One region of the Xanthomonas sp. NCPPB 3005 genome, then DNA from elsewhere that is predicted to be linked to it. Evidence: predicted binding sites of a transcription regulator. Region 1 holds the regulator's gene; the other holds the start of a gene.
The links. The regulator FliA, encoded in region 1, starts transcription of late flagellar genes. The targets are predictions, from matches to a motif close to TAAAGTTTNNCNNNCNNNGGCCGATAA.

Region 1 (8,350 bases):
GAGCGCCGCGCCCCGGCCGCCGCCATGGCCGGCGCCGGCAGCAGCGCGAGCGTGGCGCAGGCCGCGCCGGCGCGGCCGCTGACCCAGCCCGCCGCGATCGCCGCCTCGGCGATGCCCGCAGGCACCGCGCCGGCGCCGAGCCGCCCCGCCGCCGCGCCGCGGGCCCCTGCCCCGGCCCAGCCAGCCGCCCCCTTCGCCGAATTCCGCATTCCCGAGGACGTGTTCCGCAACGCACCGATCAGCGTGCCGATGCCCAGCCCGTTCGCCGCCCCGGCCGCCGCTGCCAGCGCCGCCGCGATCGCCGCCGACGTGCCGGCCTGGCTCGAGGACATCGCCGCCGTGTCGCTGACCCCGGCCGCCGCGCCGGGCGCCGCGAACGTGGTGCCGCTGCCGGCCGCGGCGCCGGCGGCCAGCGCCGGGATCCCGGCGCCGCCGACGCTGGCGCCGGTGGCGAGCTTCCCCGGCGTGCAGAACGACGAACAATTGACTCAGCTGCGCGACGAACTGGCGCTGATGCGGCAGATGATCGAGCGCGAGATGAACCGGCTCACCGACGAACGCCTGCGCGGCTCGCCGGTGCGCGCCCAGGCGCTGGAGCTGATGGACGACTACGGCTTCGACAGCGGCCTGACCCGCGACGTGGTGATGCAGATCCCCGCCGACCTGGAACTGCACCGCGGCCGCGGGCTGATGCTGGGGCTGCTGTCCAAGCGCCTGCCGATTGCCCCGCTGGACCCGATCGAGGAAGGCGGCGTGATCGCCCTGATCGGCCCCACCGGCGCCGGCAAGACCACCACCATCGCCAAGCTGGCCTCGCGCTTCCTGGAGCGCCACGCCGCCCGCGACGTGGCCCTGGTCACCACCGACACCATCCGCGTCGGCGGCCGCGAACAGCTGCACAGCTACGGCCGCCAGCTCGGCATCGCCGTGCACGAGGCCGACAGCGACGCCGCCCTGCAGCAGCTGCTGGAGCGCCTGCGCGACTACAAGCTGGTGCTGATCGACACCGCCGGCATGGGCCAGCGCGACCGCGCCCTGGCCGCACAGCTGCACTGGCTGCGCGCCTCGCGAGTGGTCCGGTCCTTGCTAGTACTCCCTGCCAACGCTCATTTCTCCGACCTGGACGAGGTGGTGCGCCGGTTTGCCGGCGCCGATCCGCAGGGGGTGATCTTGACCAAGCTGGATGAAACCGGGCGGTTTGGCAGTGCCCTGTCGGTGGTCGCGGACCACCGGCTTCCCATCACCTGGGTGACCGATGGTCAGCGCGTGCCGGACGACCTGCACCGCGCCAACGCCGCCAGCCTGGTATTGCGCCTTGAAGATTTGCGGCGCGCTGCCGATAAGCCCTGTACTCCGGAGCAGAACCATGCCGTCGCGTGATTACGCCAATCTGACCAATGCCTTCCCCCTGTCGGCAACGCGCAGCGAACCGCTCGGCCCGGTGCGCACGATCGCCGTGACCGGCGGCAAGGGCGGCGTCGGCAAGACCAACATCTCGGTCAACCTGTCGATGGCGCTGGCCGATATGGGCAAGCGCACCCTGCTGCTGGACGCCGACCTCGGCCTGGCCAACGTCGACGTGCTGCTCGGGCTGACCCCCAAGTTCACCCTGGCCGACCTGGTCGCCGGGCGCTGCACCCTGGAAGAGGTGCTGATCGACATGCCCAACGGGCTGATGGTGGTGCCCGCCGCCTCCGGTCGCCGGCACATGGCCGAGCTGCCGCCGGCCCAGCACGTCGGCCTGGTCAACGTGTTCTCCGAGCTCAAGCGCGAGCTGGACGTGATGATCATCGACACCGCCGCCGGCATCACCGACAGCGTGCTGACCTTCTGCCAGGCCGCGCAGGACGCGGTGGTGGTGGTCTGCGACGAGCCGGCCTCGATCACCGACGCCTACGCGCTGATCAAGGTGCTGTCGCGCGAACGCGGCGTGGACCGGGTGCAGATCGTCGCCAACATGGTCCGCGACCTCAACGAAGGCCGCCTGCTGTACGACAAGCTGAGCCGGGTGTGCGAGAAGTTCCTCGGCGACGTGTCGCTGAACTACCTGGGCTGCGTGCCGCAGGACGACTGGCTGCGCCTGGCGGTGCAGCGCCAGCAGCCGGTGGTCAAGGCCTACCCGTCCAGCCCGTCGGCGCAGGCGATCGCCGAGATCGCCCGCCGCACCTCGCGCTGGCAGGCCCCGACCGTGCCGCGCGGCAACGTCGAGTTCTTCGTCGAACGGATCATCCAGCGGGGGGTCGCCGCATGAACGCCGCCGCCCAGTACCGCGCCGTGCAGCGCAACAGTTCCAACGACTACATCGCCCAGCATTCGGACCTGGTGCGGCGCATCGCCCACCACCTGGCGGCGCGGCTGCCGGCCAGCGTCGAGATCGACGACCTGATCCAGGCCGGCATGATCGGCCTGATCGAGGCCTCGCGCAGCTACGACGCCGACCAGGGCGCCTCGTTCGAGACCTACGCCTCGATCCGCATCCGCGGCTCGATGATCGACGAGATCCGCCGCGGCGACTGGGTGCCGCGTTCGGTGCACCGCCGCGCCCGCGACGCCGCCTCGGCGATCCGCAAGATCGAGCAGAGCACCGGCCGCGCCGCCGCCGCCAACGAAGTGGCCGCGGCGATGGACATGCCGCTTCCCGAATACCTGCGATTGATGGAAGATGCCGCGCGCGGCCAGGTGCTGAGCCTGGAGTCGCGGGTCGAAGACCACGGCGAGCTGGACACCATCGCCAAGGGCGGGCCCAATCCGCAGCAGATGCTGGAGCGCAGCGAGTTCGGGCGCGAACTGGGCAAGGCGATCGCGCAGCTGCCCGAGCGCGAGCAGCTGGTACTGTCGCTGTACTACGAACAAGAATTGAACTTGAAGGAAATCGGCGCGGTGCTCGGTGTCAGCGAGTCGCGCGTCTGCCAGATCCACGGCCAGGCCACGGTACGCTTGCGCGGACGCTTGAAAGCGTTCGAAGCGGCGGACGCCGGCCTGGAAGACGAAGAATAAGACCCAAGGGAGTTAGCGGTGAACAAGAACATGCGGATTTTGATCGTGGACGATTTCTCGACGATGCGGCGCATCGTCAAGAATCTGCTCGGCGATCTGGGCTTCACCAACACTGCAGAGGCCGAAGACGGCAACAGTGCGCTGGCGGCACTGCGCTCGGCACCGTTCGAGTTCGTGGTCACCGACTGGAACATGCCCGGCATGACCGGCATCGACCTGCTGCGCAACATCCGTGCCGACGACAAGCTCAAGCACCTGCCGGTGCTGATGGTGACCGCCGAGGCCAAGCGCGAGCAGATCATCGAGGCGGCGCAGTGCGGCGTGAACGGCTACATCATCAAGCCGTTCACCGCGCAGACGCTGCAGGAGAAGCTGGGCAAGATCTTCGAACGCCTTGGAGCGACCGCCTGATGCAAGCCACCGCCGAACGCAGCGCCCTGATCGAACGCCTGCAAGGTGCGCTGGACGCACTGGAGCGCGGCGACGAAACCGCCTGGCGCAAGGAAATCGACACGCTCGCCGCGTGGCGCACGCGGCCGATGATGCAGGGCCTGAGCCGGCTGGCGCGCGACCTGGGCCAGGCGCTCGGCGAGCTGCCCACCATCCCCTCCGAAGCCGGCGAGCTGGACGACGCCTGCTCGCGCCTGGACCACGTGGTGGCGATGACCGAACAGGCCAGTCACCGCACCCTGGACCTGGCCGAGGAATGCCGCGCGCTGGCCGACCAGCTGCGCGCCGGCGGCCTGACCGGCGACCAGGGCGAGATCCTCGACAAGATCCGCCACAACCTCACCGAGATGGCCCTGGCGCAGAGCTTCCAGGACCTGACCGGGCAGATCATCCGCCGCGTGGCGACCATCGTGCGCCGCGTGCACGAGGGCTTCGGCGCGCTCGGCCTGCCGCCGAAGGAAGACAAGAAGCCCGACGGCAGCCTGGCCGGCCCGGCGCTGGCCGGGCTGGACCGCCACGGCGTGTCGCAGAACGACGCCGACGACCTGCTGTCCGGACTGGGGCTGTAATCCGATGAGCGCCGTGCCCGACGACATCGCTGCCGACTTCATCATCGAGGCCCAGGAAATCCTGGACCGGCTCGGCGAGCAGTTGGTGTCGCTGGAGCAGGCGCCAGAGGACAGCGACCAGCTCAACGCGGTGTTCCGCGGTTTCCACACGCTCAAGGGCGGCGCCGGGTTCCTGGCGATCACCCCGATGGTCGAGCTGTGCCACGCCGCCGAGGACACCCTGGGCCAGGCCCGTGCCGGCCAGGCCACCCTGCAGGCGCGGCACTTCGACGCCGCGCAGCAGTCGCTGGACTACCTGCAATCGATGCTCGACGCGTTCGGCAGCGGCAGCGAACCGCCGCGCGCGCCGCAACAGCTGATCGCGCAGTTCGCCACCAGCGGCGAAGAGACCGCCGCGCCCAGCGCCAAGGCCGCCGTCGCCGCGCCGCCGCCCGCCGCAGGCGGCAACGGCGACATGATCGACGACGACGAATTCGAAGCGTTGCTCGACCAGTTGCACGGCGGTGCCGCGCCGGCCGCGCTGCCGGTGCCGGCCGCCGCGCCGCGGCCGGCGCCCAGCGCCAAGCCCGCCGCTGCGCCCGGCAAGGCCGCAGAACCCGAACACACCGTGCGCGTGGACACCAAGCGCCTGGACGCGATCGTCAACCTGATCGGCGAACTGGTGCTGTCGCGCAACCGGCTCAAGACCCTGCGCGTGCGCCTGCGCGACGAAGAACTGGACCGCGCGGTCAGCAGCCTGGACATCGCCACCTCGCGCCTGCAATCGGCGGTGATGCGCACCCGCATGCAGCCGGTCGGCAAGGTGTTCTCGCGCTTCCCCAAGGTCGCGCGCGACGTCGCCCGCTCCCTGAACAAGGAGGTGGACCTGGAACTGATCGGCGCCGACACCGAACTGGACCGCAATCTGGTCGAGGCGCTGGCCGATCCGCTGGTGCACCTGGTGCGCAACGCGATCGATCACGGCATCGAGACGCCGGCGCTGCGCGAAGCCACCGGCAAGCCGCGCGGCGGCCACGTACGCCTGTCGGCGCAGCAGGAAGGCGACTACGTCAGCATCGAAGTGCAGGACGACGGCGCCGGCATCGACCCCGAACGCCTGCGGCAGAAGGCGCGCGAAAAAGGCCTGATCGATCCGGAGGCCGCCGCGCGGCTGACCACCGAGGAATGCCTGCACCTGGTGTTCCTGCCCGGTTTCTCGACCAAGTCCGAAGTCACCGACATCTCCGGCCGCGGCGTCGGCATGGACGTGGTGCAGTCGCGCATCCGCGAACTCAGCGGGCAGATCCAGATCCAGTCCGAACTGGGCCGCGGCAGCCGCTTCCTGATCCGCGTGCCGCTGACCCTGGCGATCCTGCCGACCCTGCTGGTGCAGGCCGGCGACACCGTCTATGCGCTGCCGCTGGCGCGCGTGGTGGAAGTGCTGCACGCGCCGCGCCGCGCGCTGGGCTGGTTCGACGGCCGCGCCGTGCTCGACCGGCAATCGCACACCTTGCCGCTGGTGGACCTGCGTCACTGGTTGAACATCGAAGCGCCGGAACTGCCGCTGCTGACCGTGGTGGTGCTGCAGGCCGGCGAATCGCGCATGGGCCTGGTCGTGGACCAGGTCCGCGGCCGCGAGGAAGTGGTGATCAAGCCGCTGCCGCGCGCACTGCGCGGCCTGCCCGGCTACGCCGGCGCGACCCTGATCGGCGATGGCCGGCTGGCGTTGATCCTGGATGTGGACGGGTTGAAGAGCTGAGAAGCCGGGATTGGGGAGTCGGGATTGGGGATTTGAAGGCGGTCCCGGTGCGGATCGCTGGCGGGCGCTCCGATGCCCAAAGTGTCATCGACCTGCCGGTAAGTTCAACGTCGGTTTCCCGCCGCGCGCTCCTGTAGGAGCGGCTTCAGCCGCGACGCCTTACCGGTAACGCGTCGCGGCTGAAGCCGCTCCTGCAGGGTGCCGCGCGCGCGCCGATCCGCGGCTCGACAGCCGACGGCCGGGCGCCTCGAATCCCCACTCCGGACTCCCCAATCCCGGCCGTCCCATCAAGTCCCTCCCCTCGCTGCCGATAGTTTCTGCATGGACAAACTCAGTCTCATTGGCTTGCTGTTGGCGATCGCCTCGCTGGTCGGCGGCAGCATCCTCAAGGGCGCCGGCGTGTCGGCGCTGTGGTCGCCGGCCGCGTTCGTGATCGTGATCGTCGGCACCGTCGCCGCGATCCTGGTGCATACCCCGCCGGCGGTGTTCAAGCGCGCGTTCCAGATCGCCAAGTGGATCCTGCATCCGCCGGCCAGCGATCGCCAGGCGCTGCTGCAGCAGATCGTGGAGTGGAGCAACATCGCCCGCCGCCAGGGCCTGCTCGGCCTGGAGAACCAGGTGCAGCAGCAGCACGACCCGTTCGTGCGCAAGGGCCTGCAGATGCTGGTCGACGGGGTGGAGCCGGAATCGATCCGGCACATGCTGGAAATCGACCTGGACGGCCAGGAACACTGCGACCTGGCCGCGGCCAAGGTGTTCGAAGGCATGGGCATCTATGCGCCGACGCTGGGCATCATCGGCGCGGTGCTGGGGCTGATCGCGGTGATGAAGAACCTCGCCGACCCGAGCAAGCTCGGCCACGGCATCGCCGCCGCGTTCACCGCCACCATCTACGGCATCGCCTCGGCCAACCTGCTGTTCCTGCCGATGGCCAGCAAGCTCAAGAGCGTGATCAAGCACAGCAGCGGCGAGCGCGAAATGATCATCGAAGGGCTCATCGCCATCGCCCAGGGCGAGAACCCGCGCAACATCGAATCGAAGCTGGCCGGCTTCTTGCATTGACCCGACGACTATGGCCCGCAAGCGTCAGCACGAAGATCACGTCAACCATGAGGCATGGGCCATCCCCTATGCCGATCTGATGACGTTGCTGCTCGCCTTCTTTGTGGTGATGTACGCGCTGTCCACGGTCAACGAGGCCAAGTACCGGGTCATGGCCGACGCGATGAGCACCGCCTTCGGCGGCGCGCCGCGGACGATGAGCCCGGTGCAGGTCGGCGATCACCTGATGCAGGGCCAGGGCGGCGCGCGCCCGACCCCGATCAAGTCCAGCCCGGCGCTGTCCCTGCCCGATCCGAACCGGCTGCCCTCGGCCTCGCCGCTGCGTTCGCCCAGCGCGCTGCGCGACGAGGAGCAGCTGCGGCGCGCGCAGCGCCAGCTCGACGGCATCGCCGACCGGCTCGGCGCCGCCCTGGCGCCGCTGATCCAGAAGAAGCTGATCACCGTGCGCCATGCCGGGCTGTGGATCGAAGTGGAGATCAACAGCGACATCCTGTTCGGCTCCGGCTCCGCGTCGCTGGACCAGAGCGCCCGCGCCACCCTCGCGCAGCTGGCGCAGGTGCTGGTGCCGGTGCCCAACGGCGTGCGCGTGGAGGGCTATACCGACAACAGCCCGATCGCCACCGTGCAGTTCCCGTCGAACTGGGAACTGTCGGCGGCGCGCGCGGCCAGCGTGGTGCATCTGTTCGCCGACCAGGGCCTGCAACCGTCGCGGCTGTCGATGATCGGCTACGGCGAGTTCCGCCCGCGGGCCGACAACGACAGCCAGGCCGGCCGCAACGCCAACCGCCGCGTGGTGCTGGTGATCCTGGCCGACGCCGGCGGTCCCGACAGCGGCAGCGGCACGGCGCCCGTCGCCGCGGCCGGCACGCCGACGCCGCAAGACCGATTGACCGATACCGCCGGCGCCGCGCCGGCGACCCCGCTACATTCCGCCGCGGCGGCCACCGGCAATGCCGGCCCGTCCCGCGCGGTACCTGCCGCCATTGAAGGAGTGAACTGATGCGCATCTGGGCGATTGCCAACCAGAAGGGTGGCGTGGGCAAGACCACGACCACGCTGGCGCTGGGCCGTGGCCTGGCCATGCTCGGCCACCGCGTGCTGATGCTGGATCTCGATCCGCACGCCTCGCTGACCCGCGCCTTCGACGTGCCGCAGGACCCGCCGCCGAGCGGCGTGCTGGACCTGTTCGCCACGCCGCCGAGCGACCTGGCCGCGCTGGCCCGCGACAGCGCCATCGAACGCCTCAGCTACGTCTGCGGGCAGACCGCGCTGGCCACGCTGGAGCGGCGCAGCGCCAACCAGCCCGGGCTGGGCCTGGCGCTGCAGCAGGCGATGGCGCGGCATGCCGGCCAGCACGACTACATCCTGCTCGATTGCCCGCCGACCCTGGGCCTGCTGATGATCAACGCGCTGGCCGCGGCCGACCGGGTGATCATCCCGACCCAGGCCGAGCCGCTGGCGCTGCACGGCCTGGCCAGCATGGTCCGCACCGTGGACATGGTCGAGCGCTCGCGCCGCCGTCCCCTGCCCGCGT
Region 2 (8,350 bases), 1.6 Mb from region 1:
GCCGGCCTGCACGCGCGCGGCATCGAGGTCGAGGTGCTGGTCAACAATGCCGGGCACGGCCTGCAGGGGCCGTTCCTGGATGGCGACCTGGAGCCGGCGCTGTCGATGATCCAGCTGGACATCGCCAGCCTGACCGCGATGACCCATCTGTTCGGCCAGGACATGCGCCGGCGCCGGCGCGGCAAGATCCTGCAGGTGGCCAGCCTGCTGGCCTACCAGGGCGTGGAGAACTTCGCGGTGTATTCGGCCGCGAAGGCCTACGTGCTGCGCCTGGGCGAGGCGCTGCATCGCGAGTTCGCGCGCGATGGCGTCACCGTCACCACGCTGTGCCCGGGGCTGACCGACACCGGATTCGCGCGTGTCGCCCAGCAGCGGATCACGCCCCAGTTGAATGCGTTGATGATGCAGACCCCGCCGGTGGTGCGGGCCGGCATGCGCGCGCTGGATGCCGGCCGCATCAGCGTGGTGCCCGGGCTGATCAACAGGTTGAACGCGGTCTTCATGTGGGCGACGCCGCGCTGGATCCACCAGGCCGTGCTGTCCCGCATCCTCAACCGGTGAGCGCCATGCGGCTGGGTTTCCGCTCGCTGTCGGTCCTGGCCTCGCTGCTGTTCCTGGCGATCGCCTGCACCTGGATGTTCTCGCCGGACGCGATGCTGGCGAACTGGGGCATCGGCGCTTCGCCGTCGGCCGAGCTGATGGCGCGACGCGGGGCCGCGCTGTATGCGGGCCTGAGCGTGATGTTGTTCATGGCGCGCGGCGCGGCGCCATCGCCGGCGCGTTCGGCGCTGGTGGCAGGCTTCGTTACCGCCTGTTCGTTGCTGGCGGTGCTGGGCGTCGGCGAACTGGCCAGCGAGCACGCGGGCCGCGGGATCCTGGTCGCGGTCGTGCTCGAAACCGTGTTCGTCCTTGCGTTCGTTTTCGTCGGGGGAAAATCATGAAGGCGTTCTTCATCGAAGGCTATGGCAACAAGCATCCAGGCCGGATCGGCGAGCTGCCCGAACCGGAGGTGCGCGACGACGAGGTGCTGGTCGAGGTGCATGCCGCCGGCGTCAACCTGCTCGACGCGAAGATCCGCAAGGGCGAGTTCAAGCTGATCCTGCCGTACCGCTTTCCGCTGGTGCTGGGCAACGACGTGGCCGGCGTGGTGCTGCGGGTCGGAGCCGGCGTGCGCCGCTTCAAGCCGGGCGACGCGGTGTATGCGCGTCCCGACCAGACGCGCATCGGCAGCTTCGCCGAACGCATCGCGGTCAGGGAAAGCGCGCTGGCATTGAAGCCCGCCAACCTCGGCATGGAGGAAGCCGCCTCGGTTCCGCTGGTCGCGCTGACCGCGTGGCAGGCCCTGGTGGAGATGGCGCGGCTGCAGAAGGGACAGAAGGTGCTGATCCATGCCGGCTCCGGCGGCGTCGGCAGCATCGCCATCCAGCTCGCCAAGCACCTCGGCGCCTTCGTCGCGACCACCACCGGCACCGGCAACGTCGCTTGGGTGAAGGCGCTGGGCGCCGACCTCGTCATCGACTACCGCTCGCAGGACTTCGAGACCGTCGTGCACGGCTACGACGTGGTCCTGCACAGCCTGGGCAGCGACGTGCTGGAGAAATCCCTGCGCGTGCTGAAGCCCGGCGGCCAGCTCATTTCCATCTCCGGCCCGCCGGACCCGGACTTCGCCGCGCGACAAGGCCTGGTATGGCCGTTGCGGCAGGCGATCCGTCTGCTGAGCAGCGGCATCCGCAAAAAGGCCAGGCGGCACGGGGTCGGCTACGCCTTCCTGTTCATGACCGCCAACGGCGACCAGTTGCGCGAGATCGGCGCGTTGATCGAGGCCGGCAGCATCAGGCCGGTGATGGATCGGGTGTTCCCGTTGGAGGCGACCGCGCAGGCCCTGGCCTACGTCGAGAGCGGACGTGCCAAGGGCAAGGTGGTGATCAGGGTCGGCCAGCGCTGAGCGTTGGCCGACCTGCGCCCGCGTCGCGCTACAGCGCCTGCAGAATCAGCGAATGCCAGCCGGTGCGATAGGTTTCGTAGCCGGGCGAGGCTGCGTGCGCGATGCAGTGCGGGCGCCCGTCGAGGTCGCTCAGCACGGCGCCGCGCGGTTGCTTGAACAGCGCGTCGCGGCCCTGGAATTCGATCCGCTCCTGCAGCATGCGCCCGGCCGAATCGGCCAGGACCTGGCCGCGCTGGTCGACGATGCAGACCCGGCTGCGGCCCCATTCCTGTTCCGACAGCGGCGTGCGCTGGACCACCGTCTGCGCCAGCGCGTCCCAGCGGAACACGATGCCGAGCACGCCCAGCACGCGGCCGTCGACGCGGCCGCCGTCGCGCACCGTGCACGAGTACACCAGCACGCGTTCGCCATCGGCCAGGGTGCTGGCGTGCACGTCCTGGAAGCCGAATTCCTCGCCGCTGCGGGTGCGCGTGGCGTCTTCGAACCAGGCCTGCCCGGACACGTCGCTGCCGGCCGAGGCGTACTGCTGCGGCCGGCCGTTGGCGAGGATGCGGCCGTCGGTGCCGGCCAGCACCAGGTCGAAGTAGACGGTGTACGAATCCAGGATCTGGCCCATGCGCCGCGACGCGTAGGCGAGTGCGTCGTCGCCGCGGCCAGGGCGCGCGGCAGCGACGATGGCCGCATCGGTCGCCCACCAACGCACGTCGCAGCTGCGTTCGTAGAGGTTGCGATCGATCAGGTCGATGTTGCTCAGCGCCAGTTCGCTCAGGCGCGTGCGGCGCACATCGTCTTCCAGCCGCTGCAGGGTGTGGCGCATGTCGGCGCTGGTACTGGCGGCGACCTTGTCCAGGTCCTGGGTGGCGTCGGCGACGCGCCGCGACAGCACGTCCATTTCCTGCGCGATGACGCTGAAGCCGCGCCCGGCCTGGCCGATCCGTGCCGATTCGATGCGGGCATTCATCGAGATCACGTGGGTGGTGCGGTTGATCTCGTCGATGCGCTGCAACGAACGGCGCAGCTGCCCGAGCAGTTGGTCGGACAGGCCGACCACGGAGCGGATATGGTCGTCGATTCCCGCTTCTGCGGGCTTGGCTGGCAGGTTCATTGGTGCTGTCGGTGGGAGGGGAGGGAACAGCGGACGCAACGTGGGATAAGGGAGGTAGCGGCCGAGAATGCACCGGCTTTAGCGCCGATTCCGTCGGCCTGCATTGCCGGGATGCGTTGCCGCGCCTGGGTTGCGCCGCCGCCGGCGCGGCCGCGGCGAGGCCGAACTCGTCTACCATCTGCCCCAGGACCGGCGCCGCCGGACCATTGGTACGCCGCCCAGCGCCGTGCCGGCTTGGGCATGGAGTCCGGATGGAAGCGTTGATCGTGTTGGTGGTGGTGGCGGTATTGGCGGTGCCGATCCTGATGATCGTGATGCTGGTGGCGCTGGCGGGCGTGCGCCGGCGCGTGGCGGCGCTGGAACTGCAGCTGGCGCACCTGCACGGCGCGGTGCCGCAGGCGGTGCACGCCGCGACCCGATTCGACGCGGCCGACGATGTCGATGACACCGATGCCGGCTTCGAGAACGATGGCGAGCGCGATGCGCGGTTCGCCGACGGCGGTGTTGCAGAGGAACGTCCGTCCGCCGTGGCCGCCTTCGTCGCTTCGGTAGCGCCTACGCCGCCGCCGCTTCCGCCGCCGTTCATCGCGCCGACCGCCATGGCTAACGCGGCAGCGGATCCCGTCGCCGCGCCACTGCCGCCGGCACCGCGCGGTCCGGATCCGATCGAGCGGCTGCTGGCCGGCACCAAGCGCTGGTTCACCGAAGGCAACGTGCCGGTCAAGATCGGCATGCTGGTGCTGCTGGCCGGCGTCGCCGCGCTGCTGAAGTACGCCGGCGACCAGGGTTGGCTGCGCATGCCGATCCAGCTGCGCTATGCCGGCATCGCCGCAACTGCGCTGGCGGGCCTGGGCTTCGGCTGGCGCCAGCGCGAACGCAAGCGCAGCTTCGCGCTGGCGTTGCAGGGCGGCGCGATCGGTGTGTTGCTGCTGACGGTGTTCGCCGCGTTCAAGCTGTCCGGGCTGATTCCGGCCAGCGCCGCGTTCGCGCTGAGCATCGTGCTGGTGGCCAGCATGTGCGTGCTGGCGGTCGTGCAGGAATCGCGCACGCTGGCGGTACTGGCCACGCTGGCCGGGTTCCTGGCGCCGATCTGGCTGTCCACCGGCAGCGGCAACCATGTCGGGCTGTTCTCCTATTACGCGGTGTTGAACGCGGCGGTGTTCGCGATCGCCTGGTATCGGCCGTGGCGGGTGCTCAACCTGCTCGGGTTCGGCTTCACCTTCGGCATCGGCACGCTGTGGGGCGTGCTGCAATACCAGCCGGCGAAGTTCGCCAGCACCGAGCCGTTCCTGCTGCTGTTCTTCGCCTTCTACCTGCTGATCCCGATCCTGTACGCGCGGCGCCAGCCGGCCACGCGCGGCAACCTGATCGACGGCAGCCTGGTGTTCGGCACGCCGCTGGTGGCGTTCTCGCTGCAGGCCGGGCTGCTGCGCGGCGAAGGCCTGCCGCTGGCGCTGTGCGCGCTGGGCCTGGCGGCGGTGTATGCGCTGCTGGCCGCGGCGCTGATCCGGCGCGAACGCTTCGCGGTGCTCGGCCAGGCCTATGCGCTGCTGGCGGTGGGCTTCGCCACGCTGGCGGTGCCGCTGGCGCTGTCCGCGCGCGCCACCGCCAGCATCTTCGCGCTGGAAGGCGCGGCGCTGGTGTGGCTGGGACTGCGCCAGCAGCGCTGGCTGCCGCAGTTCACCGGCGCCGGCCTGCAATTGGCCGCGGCGATCGGTTTCGTGCTGGGGCTGGACATGGCCTGGCACGACGCCCAGGCGGTGGCCAATGCCACCTTCATGAGCGGTGCGCTGCTGGCCCTGGCCGGTCTCGCCAGCGCCTGGAGCTATCGCCGTGCCGGCGCCGACACCCCGGCCTTGGCCTATTACCTGTGGGGCCTGGCGTGGTGGTGCGGCATTGGCATTGCCGAGATCGAACGCTTCGTCGCGGCCGCGGCGCAGGCCGACCTGCTGCTGGCGTTCGTCGCGCTCAGCGGCTGGCTGGCCGCCGAGGCGCAGCGCCGCTGGCCGGCGCGCGCGCTGGCCGCGACCACGCTGGGCGGGCTGCTGCTCGCGTTGCCGCTGGCGGTGCTGCAGGCGGACGCGCACGGCCAGCCGTTCGCCGGGCATGGCGCCTGGGCCTGGACCCTGTTCGCGGTGCTCGGCGTACGCAGCCTGATCTGCCTGCGCGGCAGCGGCGGCTGGGTGGCGCGGGCGGCGCAATTCGCCTGGTGGCTGGTGTGGCCGTCGGTGCTGTCCTTGCTCGGCCTCTGGCTGGCGCAGCGCTTCGCCCTGGCCGAGGGCTGGCAATGGGCGTTGCTGCTGGCGCCATGGCTGGCCGCGGCGGCGTTGTCGCTGCTGCGCTGGCCGTGGCTGGCCGCGCCGCTGGGGGCGGACTTCGACCGCTGCCGCACGGCGCTGCAGGGCAGCTATTTCGGCCTGCTCGGCCTGGCCTGGCTGTGGACGCTGTGCGTGCCCGGCGCCAGTGCGCCGCTGCCGTGGGTGCCGCTGCTCAATCCGCTGGAACTGAGTCAGTTGCTGGCGGTGGCGCTGGCCGCGCGCTGGCTGTGGTCGGCGACCGCGCCGGCCCTGTTGCGGGCCCAGCGTCTGCAACTGCTGGCCGCCGCCGGATTCCTGTGGGTCACCAGCGTGACCCTGCATGCGGTGCACTACTGGGCGCCGGTGCCGTGGGCGTCGCTGTTGTCCGCCGGCGTGGCGCAGACCAGCCTGACCGTGGTGTGGAGCGTGCTCGGCGTGCTCGGCTGGGTGCTCGGCTCGCGCCGCGGCCAGCGCGGCCTGTGGCTGGCCGGCGCGCTGCTGATGGCGGTGGTACTGGGCAAGCTGCTGCTGGTGGATCGCGGCAACCTCGGCAACGTCGCCGGCATCGCCTCGTTCATCGCCTACGGCCTGCTGTGCACCGTGGTCGGCTATTTCGCGCCGGCACCGCCGCGCGCCACCGAACCGGCCGAGGAGGCCCATCCATGAAACGCCTGATCTTTCCGGCTGTGCTGCTGGCGTTGCTGCCGGTGGCGGCCTCCGCTGCCAGCCAGCGCGACGACTACGTGCAGCAATGGCCGCTGACCCTGCAGGATCCGGCCGCCGGCGCCTACCGCGTGCAACTCGACGATGCGGTGTACCGCAGCGCGCACCTCGCCTCGCTGGGCGACGTGGAAGTGTTCAACGCGGCCGGCGACCCGCTGCCGGCGGCCCTGTTCGCGGCCGAACTGGCCGAGACCACGCCGCGCCGGCAGCCGCTGCCCTGGTTCCCGCTGCCGGCCGTGGCCGGTGGCGGCGCGGACAACCTGGAGCTGATCGCCGAGCGCGATACCGACGGCAGCGTGCGCCGCATCCGCACCCGCATCGCCAGCAGCGCCACGGCCAGTGCCGAAGCGGGTTGGTTGATCGATGCCAGCGCGCTGCGCGAGCCGTTGCGCGCGCTGTCGCTGCAGTGGGCCGCCGATGCACAGCCGCGGCAGGCGCGCTACCGGGTCGAGGCCAGCGACGATCTGCGCGACTGGGAACTGCTGGTGCCGGAGGCGACCCTGGTCGACCTGGCCAACCAGGGCAAGCGCCTGCAGCAATTGCGCATCGCCATCGATCGCCAGGTGCGCTACCTGCGGCTGCTGCCGCTGTCGTCGCCGCCGCTGCCGACACTGACAGGGGTGGAAGCCGAACTGGCGCCGGCGCCCGTCGCCGCCGACTGGCACTGGCAGCAACTGGACGCGCTGCACGCCGATCCGGCGCAGCACAGCTTCGACTTCGTATCGCCCGGCCGCTATCCGGTCGCGCAGCTCGACATCGCGCTGCCCGGCAACAGCGCGATCGAATGGCGCGTGCAGAGCCGCGACAGCGCCGAGGCGCCGTGGCAGGACCGGGCCGGGCCGTGGGTGGCCTATCAGGTCGGCGCCGGCGCCAGCCGCTCGCCGCCGCAGGCGCTGACCCAGCCGGTGCGTGACCGCTACTGGCGGCTGCTGGCCACGCAGGATCCGGGCCGGCAGCGGCCGGCGCTGCGCCTGGGCTACCAGCCGGAAACGCTGATCTTCCTGGCCCAGGGCACGCCGCCCTATGCGCTGGCCGCCGGTAGCGCGCGCACCCAGCGCGCTGCCGCGCCGTTGGCGACCACCTTGCAGGCCCTGCGTGCGCAACGCGGCCCGCAATGGACGCCGGCCACCGCCACGCTCGGCGCGGCGGTCCCGCTGGCCGGCGCCGCCGCGCTGCAGGCGCCGGCCGCGCCGCGCGACTGGAAGACCTGGCTGCTGTGGGCGCTGCTGGTCGGCGGCGCATTGATCGTGGTCGGTTTCGCCTTCAGCCTGTTGCGCAAGCCGGTCGCGCCCGGCGCGGGCTGATCGGTTCGGCACCGCCACGCCACGCGCCTGTCGCGGCGTGGCGACCTCCGTGCGCGCGTGGTTTTGCCCGCGCCGCCGAGCCGCGGCCGCACGCCGCGCGATGTCTCGATTTGCCGCTGCGCGGCCGACGCCGGACAATGCCCGCCTCGGCACCGCCCGCGCGCGCTGGCGCCAGCGTGCCTAAAGCGGGCGTTCCGATCGCCGCGTCTATGCTGCGCACCGCCTCCTCTTTCCTCAGCAACCCCACGATAGCGAGCAACCGACAATGCCCATCCTGCGAATGACCGATCTCGACCTGTCCGGCAAGCGTGTGCTGATCCGGCAAGACCTCAACGTGCCGATCGACGACAACGGCCAGATCACGTCCGAGCAGCGCATCCTGGCCTCGGTGCCGACGCTGCGCCACGCGCTGGAGCAGGGCGCGGCGGTGATGGTGACCTCGCACCTGGGCCGGCCCAAGGAAGGCGCGTGGACCCAGGCCGATTCGCTGGCGCCGGTCGCCGCGCGGCTGACCGCGCTGCTCGGCGCCGAGGTGCCGCTGCTGCGCGACTGGGTCGACGGCGTGGAGGTGCAGCCGGGCCAGATCGTGCTGCTGGAGAATTGCCGCATGAACGTCGGCGAGGGCAAGGACGACGAGGCGCTGGCGAAGAAGTACGCGGCGCTGTGCGACGTGTTCGTGATGGATGCGTTCGGCACCGCGCACCGCGCCCAGGCGTCCACCCACGGCGTGATCAGGTTCGCCCCGGTGGCGGCCGGCGGACCGCTGCTGATGGCCGAGCTGGACGCGCTGGCCAAGGCGCTGGAACACCCGGCCAAGCCGCTGCTGGCGATCGTCGCCGGCAGCAAGGTCTCGACCAAGCTGGAGCTGCTGTCGAACCTGGTCAACAAGGTCGAGCAGCTGATCGTCGGCGGCGGCATTGCCAACACCTTCATCGCCGCGGCCGGCTATCCGGTCGGCAAGTCGCTGTGCGAGCCG

Region 2: a site for FliA is predicted at 3,105-3,131, ahead of AB8810_RS05700 (methyl-accepting chemotaxis protein). Genes of this name have one in related genera too.

The regions. Positions count from the first base shown of each region.
Region 1 covers NZ_CP166096.2:2,889,933-2,898,282, forward strand. Annotated here, with positions in the region: gene flhF (flagellar biosynthesis protein FlhF) at 1-1,380, shown strand, start outside; gene AB8810_RS12555 (P-loop NTPase) at 1,367-2,251, shown strand; gene AB8810_RS12560 (RNA polymerase sigma factor FliA) at 2,248-2,997, shown strand; gene cheY (chemotaxis response regulator CheY) at 3,016-3,408, shown strand; gene AB8810_RS12570 (protein phosphatase CheZ) at 3,408-4,016, shown strand; gene AB8810_RS12575 (chemotaxis protein CheA) at 4,021-5,754, shown strand; gene AB8810_RS12580 (flagellar motor protein) at 6,076-6,816, shown strand; gene motD (flagellar motor protein MotD) at 6,827-7,816, shown strand; gene AB8810_RS12590 (ParA family protein) at 7,816-8,350, shown strand, end outside.
Region 2 covers NZ_CP166096.2:1,315,880-1,324,229, forward strand. Annotated here, with positions in the region: gene AB8810_RS05685 (SDR family NAD(P)-dependent oxidoreductase) at 1-561, shown strand, start outside; gene AB8810_RS05690 (hypothetical protein) at 504-941, shown strand; gene AB8810_RS05695 (NADP-dependent oxidoreductase) at 938-1,945, shown strand; gene AB8810_RS05700 (methyl-accepting chemotaxis protein) at 1,974-3,050, opposite strand; gene AB8810_RS05705 (DUF2339 domain-containing protein) at 3,302-6,013, shown strand; gene AB8810_RS05710 (DUF3999 domain-containing protein) at 6,010-7,374, shown strand; gene AB8810_RS05715 (phosphoglycerate kinase) at 7,640-8,350, shown strand, end outside.